DNA from 2 places in the Lysinibacillus sp. FW301-JW8 genome. Region 1 is predicted to be linked to the other one. Evidence: predicted binding sites of a transcription regulator. Region 1 holds the regulator's gene; the other holds the start of a gene.
What was found. Region 1 encodes CtsR, which represses protease genes until heat stress. Its sites were predicted from a motif close to ATGGTCAATAAAGGTCAAACA; they were not measured.

Region 1 (3,422 bases):
GCGTGATTCATCAACTGAAAGCTCTATGACCTTTTTCGCTCTAGGTGTGTAGTGGACAATCGGACCCACGTCCTCTTTTCCTTTTCCAACTAATTCTTCTATACCCGCTTCAATCGTTTGAGGACTAATGTCAATGGCTTCTAATGCTTTCGCAGCTATACCGCCGCCTTCACGAATAAGCCCTAATAGAATATGCTCTGTTCCTATTGATTCGTGTTTCCAACGAATTGCCTCTTCCTGTGCAAGCTGTAATACTTTTTGTGCGCGTTGTGTAAAACGATTAAACATCATATGAATCCTCTCCTTTTTCCCCTATAATAGGCTTACTCATATTTTCACGAAATAATGCCTCACGAAGCATTTCCGCTCGTACGCGATCACGCTCGGCAGGTGGTAAAACCTCTCCTGCATAATGTTGTAAAAATCCTGGCTGCATACTGACAACACACTCGTTAAGAGTCGTCGCCTTAATGCCCTCTATCAACTGTAAATCTACCCCTAAACGGACGTTCGACAAGCAGGTAGCCGCCTCTTCGCTCGTTAAAATACGAGCATGTGTTAAAGTACCTAATGCACGATATACTCGATCTTCTAGGGCAAGTTCTGCTTTTTCCATTAATCTGCCTCTTGCATGTCGCTCTTTTTGAATAATTTTTTCAGCGACGCTTTGAATGTCTGCCAAAATGTCTTCTTCTGTTTTGCCTAGTGTTATCTGATTCGACACTTGGTAAACATTACCTAAATTTTCACTACCTTCCCCATATATCCCTCTTACTGTCATTCCCAGCCTTGTCATGGCATTAATAATTTGACTCATTTGACCTGTTAATGTAAGGGCAGGCAGGTGCATCATAACGGATGCTCGTAAACCAGTACCAATATTTGTCGGGCAGCTTGTTAAATATCCAAAAGTATCACGAAATGCATAAGGTAAAGCTTTTTCTAGGGCTCGATCAATTTTATTGGCCTGCTCATATGCCCTTTGTAGCTGAAAACTCGCTGTCATACATTGAATGCGTAAATGGTCCTCTTCATTCACCATAATGCTAATTGATTCATCATCAGATAATAGCATGGAGCCAACTTGTTCTTTTTTGGCAAGCTGAGGACTTATTAAATGCTTTTCTACAAGAATTTGACGCTGTAAGGATGTTAAGTCTTTGATGGCAAAATATGAGTAATGATCTTGGAGCTTTGTGCTATCCTGCACGGCATGTGTTACAGCCTGCTCTACCTGCAATGCCTCATTCTCTGTAAAGGATAGTGGAAAACGATAGCCATCTAAATTTCGTGCAAGACGGATACGTGTACTGATGACTATATCTGAATAATCGTCCTCCACGCTCATCCATGTGGGTGTAGCTCGTTCTAGAAACGATTCAATCATCACGTCATATCACCACCTTCAAATTGTAGCTGTTTCTCCAGTTCCTTCACTTCATCTCGCAGTTTGGCGGCCTCCTCAAACTGTTCATCATCTACAGCTACTTTCATAAGTTTCCGAATATCTTCTATTTGTTTTTTAATGACATAAATATTACTATGGGCGCCTGGCATCTTACCAAGATGTTGAGGTCCTGCTTGTATTCTATTAAAGAGCTTCGGCAAGTGCTCACTAAAGCTGTCATAGCAGCTAGGGCAACCGAATTTTCCTTCTTTTAAAAATCGTTTATACGTAAATCCACACTGTGGACAAGTTTGTGGTTGTGGCTGCGCCTGTTGTTTTTCATCCACTTTTTGTTGTTGCCATGTCGGTGAGCCAAACCAATTAGATAATAGCTGTTGAATAGATACAGGCTCTTGTTTAAATTCTGCATGAAATGGATGGAACTGCGAGGCGCAGACGTCACAGTAATGGTGCTCTACCTTTTGTCCATTTTGAACTTGTGTTACAGTTACCGTCGCATTACGCTGCTTGCAATGTTCGCAAATCATTTCCATCACCTCTCTATTTTTGCTGTTCATATTTGATTGTTGTTAGCATTGCTCGTAATATTCTTGCTCGAATGGTATCCCGTAATGGGAGTGGCAAATCCAAAGTGGAGCGATCAATGGCTGCTAACATTAATTTCGCTTCTCGCTTTGAAATTACCTGCTCATCAATAAGCCGATAAACTAAATCTTCTGCCATTGTTTGCGATGCCCCTCCCTCTATCTGCCTGAGGACATCGTCAATCAAATCAATTTGTGAATTCGCGCGGACACGTAAAATTCGTATGTATCCACCACCACCACGTTTGCTTTCAACAAGATAACCTCGTTCGGCAGTAAATCTAGTATTGATCACATAATTTATTTGCGAGGGCACACATTGAAATTTATCAGCAATTTCACTGCGCTTAATTTCAATATGCCCTTCTCCACCTAATTCAAGTACTTGCTTCAAGTAGCCTTCTATGATGTCTGATATATTACGCAATAGGAATACACCTCGCTTACTTCACTGACTTTGACTATCTTTGACTTTCTTTGAGTATATTATACAAAACGCTTGAAAATAATTGCAATGATTTCGCCTATAGAAAAATTAAAAGCAGTCATCTTTTCATTCAAACGCTTGAAAAATCACCATTCATGCTAGATATCTTTGAGTCATAAGTCTAATGTACCCTTTTTAGTGATGAAAAAAACGCAAGCACATGCAATTAGCATATACTTGCGTCCGGATTTTCAAAGGATGTGAAGATCTTAGCCTGAGTTCCTCTATTTCAGTAGGTGTTTGGTCACCCAACTGAAAAGGAACCAAAACCGCACTCATCTCCACCTGTAGAGGTGGGAGTCTTCTGTATCTGCCGCTGCGCTTATGCGCATAAAACATCTGCCGATATGCTTTCGATACAAAAAACATTTGCTGAATGAAGATAAAAATTATACCCAGCGGCCAACAATTGGGTAACGCCATGGTTCATCAGATATAGCCTTTACAATACCAATAATCGGTACGACAAACACCATAATACCGAAAATGATTAAAAACGGTAAACCAACTAGTACAAAACTGAGTGCCACAGAAATTGCAATTAAAACACCCATAACAATCTGGAACAGTAATGCTTGAATGGAAATAGCCTTTACCTCTTTATCAGAACTAATTAAGAAAAATAAAATTGGTACGAACCATGGCGCAAAAAATGCACTTGCGTGTATGATTACCTTAGACCATTTAGCTTCCATTTATATCAACCCTTCTTTTTTAAATTTTCTTTTGTTTTATGTACTACTATTTACGGAACTATACCCTTAATAGTTTCATTGTATGTTGTATTTTTTTAAAAATTTTTGGGAAAGGCATGTGAGACACAATGGAATTTAATAACACACTTGCAAACGAATACGAAAAAGGTATTCGTCGAACATTACCTAGTTACGATGCCATGCTACGTTTAACACAAACCTTTTATCATTCCACACTACCTGAGAAA
Region 2 (3,422 bases), on a different contig from region 1:
AAAAATTTGCACATCGTCCAGTGCTATTTTGGCATGGAGAAATGGATAAAACAGTCCCTTTTAAAGAAACGTATGATTTTTATTTATCTTTGCGCAAATACTATGAGGCAAACCCTGAAGATCTAAAATTTATTGCAGATAAAAAGGCAGGGCATGCTGTGTCGCGAGAGGGCATGTTAGCAGCAACTGAATGGCTTGCGCAGCATTTGGCATAATAAGATGCATCTGCTATGATAAAGTTAACACTATGGTGAAAGGAGAAATGAAATGGATCAAGATATGAAAGATAGCATGTTAGGTGCACTAGAGAATGTAATTGACCCTGAGCTTGGTATTGATATTGTAAACTTAGGTTTAGTATATGATGTAGAATTAGATGATGAGGGTGCTGCAATTGTTACAATGACATTAACTTCTATGGGGTGCCCGCTTGGACCAGTTATTGTGGACCAAGTTAATACAGCTTTAGGTGAACTTCCAGAAGTAAAATCCACGAATGTCAATATTGTATGGAACCCACCTTGGTCAAAAGATAAAATGTCACGCTATGCCAAAATGGCTTTAGGTGTTCGATAATATCAATTTCGCCTTGGCGTAATTGTATCTGCCGCTATGTTTTCGCTACAGAAAACATTTGTAGCAGTCGCTTCGCTTTCGCTACTGAAAACATTTGCTGAATGAAGATAAATAAATCCCCGCTTATAACGGTAAGCGGGGATTTAACATGTAACGAATTAATCGATACGGCATATTTGCAATGGACAATTCTCACAGGCAATTTCATCCTTCAAAAATTGTAAATCGTGTATGGTAATATAGCCTTTATCAAAAGATAGAATATTATGCTTTTTTAAATCATTGAGCATGCGATTAATCATTTCTCGGCTCGTTCCACACAAATTTGCAATTTCAGTATTGGTTAAAGGGCAATCGATAATAATTGTATCATTTTCTAAGGGTTTGCCGTAGGTATTCGAAAGTCGAATTAAGGTTGAAAATAAAGCGCCTTTTTTACCATTTAACACTAAATCGCGTAAACGACTTTGATGTTTTAAATTTTCTGCCTGCAGCCACTTCATATATTCCAGCATAAAAGCAGGTTGTTCTACTAATAAGAGCTCTAACGATTTACGGCTTAAAACATATAGCGTAGAATGCTCTAAAACCTTTGCAGTCATAGAATTATAGGATAGATTACAAAATAATGAACCCTCTCCAATAATACTGTCAGGGCCACAAATCCGAATGGTTAATTCCTTACCGCTCTCCGTTTCTTGGCTAATTGACACAACTCCTGTTTTAATATAGTAGATTTCCTTCGCACGTTCACCCTCTAAAAAAATTTTATTCCCTTTATTCACTTTGATAAATACTCCGTGCTTTTGGAAAAGCTCAAGAATTTTCTCATGCATATTATCCATTAATACCATATCTTCAACACATCGCTTTCTTTTTGTAATAATTGGCTATTATCACAAAAGAATGGTGAATTTCGATACAAAAACTAAGAAACATACTATTATTATAACGTAAATTTCCATTTTTAAGTGTAAATTTTTAGCGCTTTTTCTTTGCCATGTTTTATTGATTCATGTAAAATAAAGTTAGTCAAAAAAGGTCAAACATTTTTATAGTTAAAAGAATGGGTATAGAAATTATGCTGAACATTATTGAAAAGGAGAGCTAAATATGCAGTTTCAACAAACAGATAACAAAAAGCCTTTAGAGCAATTTGGACGAAATTTAATTGAAGAAGTTAAAAACGGCAAAATGGACCCAGTTATTGGTCGTGATGAGGAAATTCGCAATGTTATTCGTATTTTAACGCGTAAAACAAAAAATAATCCTGTATTAATTGGTGAACCTGGCGTTGGGAAGACAGCTATTGTTGAGGGGTTAGCACAACGAATTGTAAAAGGTGATGTACCTGAGGGGTTAAAAGAATGCGTCTTATATGAGCTTGATATGAGTGCTCTTATTGCTGGAGCAAGTTATAGAGGGCAATTTGAGGAGCGCTTAAAGGGCGTTTTGAAGGAAGTAAAGGAATCTGAAGGACAGATTATTTTATTTATTGATGAAATTCATACCATTGTAGGTGCTGGGAAAACAGATGGGGCAATGGATGCTGGAAATATGCTGAAACCAATGCTTGCACGAGGTGAGCTTCATTGTATCGGTGCTACAACATTAGACGAATATCGAATGTATATTGAAAAAGATCCAGCTTTAGAGCGACGCTTCCAACAAGTGCTTGTGCGTGAGCCTTCGATAGAAGATACAGTTTCCATTTTACGTGGTCTTAAGGAGCGCTTTGAGCTGCATCATGCGGTACGTATCCATGACCGTGCTATTGTAGCAGCGGCGGAGCTTTCAAATCGTTATATTACAGAGCGTTTCCTACCTGATAAAGCCATTGATTTAATTGATGAAGCATGTGCCATGATTCGAACTGAAATAGATTCTATGCCTCAGGAATTGGATGCAGTGACTCGTCGTATTATGCAGCTAGAAATTGAGGAGCAAGCGCTGCGCAAAGAAAAAGACGAGGCAAGTAAAAAACGTTTAGAGCAGCTACGGGGGGAGGTAACAAAGCTCAAGGAATCATCGGATGGCATGCGCAAACAATGGGAAGCAGAAAAAGAAGCATTACATGGTATTCAAAAGAAACGAGAAAAATTAGACAAATATCGCCGTGATTTAGATGAGGCGGAAAGCAAATATGATTTAAACAAAGCTGCCGAATTACGTCATGGGAAAATACCTACCCTAGAAAAAGAAATTCAAGAAATGGAGAAACAGTTAGAGAGTGGTACAGAATCACGCATCTTACGTGAAGAAGTAACGGCTGATGAAATTGCATCTATTGTTTCTCGCTGGACAGGTATACCAGTAACGAAATTAGTGGAAGGTGAGCGTGAAAAGTTATTGCGCTTAAAAGATACATTGCACGAGCGTGTCGTTGGACAAGATAATGCTGTTCAGCTTGTTACAGAAGCGGTATGGCGTGCTAGAGCAGGTATTAAGGACCCACATCGTCCAATTGGCAGCTTTTTATTCCTTGGACCAACAGGTGTTGGTAAAACCGAGCTTGCCAAGGCATTAGCGGCACAGTTGTTTGATTCAGAGGATCATTTTATTCGTATTGATATGAGTGAATATATGGAGAAACATAGCGTATCTCGACTTGTAGGTGCACCTCCAGGCTATGTTGGCTATGAGGAGGGAGGACAATTAACGGAGGCTGTTCGCCGTAACCCGTATTCCGTTGTCCTACTAGACGAAATTGAAAAAGCACACCCAGATGTAGCAAATATTTTATTGCAAATTTTAGATGATGGTCGCATTACAGATAGCCAAGGTCGTATGGTTAACTTTACAAACACTGTAGTGATTTTAACTTCTAATATTGGCTCAAGCTATTT

Region 2: AC3WOM_RS00275 (ATP-dependent Clp protease ATP-binding subunit) is a predicted target of CtsR. The motif match lies at 1,605-1,625, and genes of this name have one in related genera.

What each region holds. Positions count from the first base shown of each region.
Region 1 covers NZ_JBYTBB010000020.1:39,173-42,594, forward strand. The annotation lists gene AC3WOM_RS10410 (ATP-dependent Clp protease ATP-binding subunit) at 1-291, opposite strand, end outside; gene mcsB (protein-arginine kinase McsB) at 281-1,390, opposite strand; gene AC3WOM_RS10420 (UvrB/UvrC motif-containing protein) at 1,387-1,935, opposite strand; gene AC3WOM_RS10425 (CtsR family transcriptional regulator) at 1,949-2,419, opposite strand; gene AC3WOM_RS10430 (magnetosome magnetite crystal formation protein family) at 2,869-3,174, opposite strand; gene AC3WOM_RS10435 (class I SAM-dependent methyltransferase) at 3,303-3,422, shown strand, end outside.
Region 2 covers NZ_JBYTBB010000001.1:52,924-56,345, reverse strand. The annotation lists gene AC3WOM_RS00290 (prolyl oligopeptidase family serine peptidase) at 1-215, shown strand, start outside; gene AC3WOM_RS00285 (metal-sulfur cluster assembly factor) at 268-576, shown strand; gene AC3WOM_RS00280 (Crp/Fnr family transcriptional regulator) at 735-1,421, opposite strand; gene AC3WOM_RS00275 (ATP-dependent Clp protease ATP-binding subunit) at 1,690-3,422, shown strand, end outside.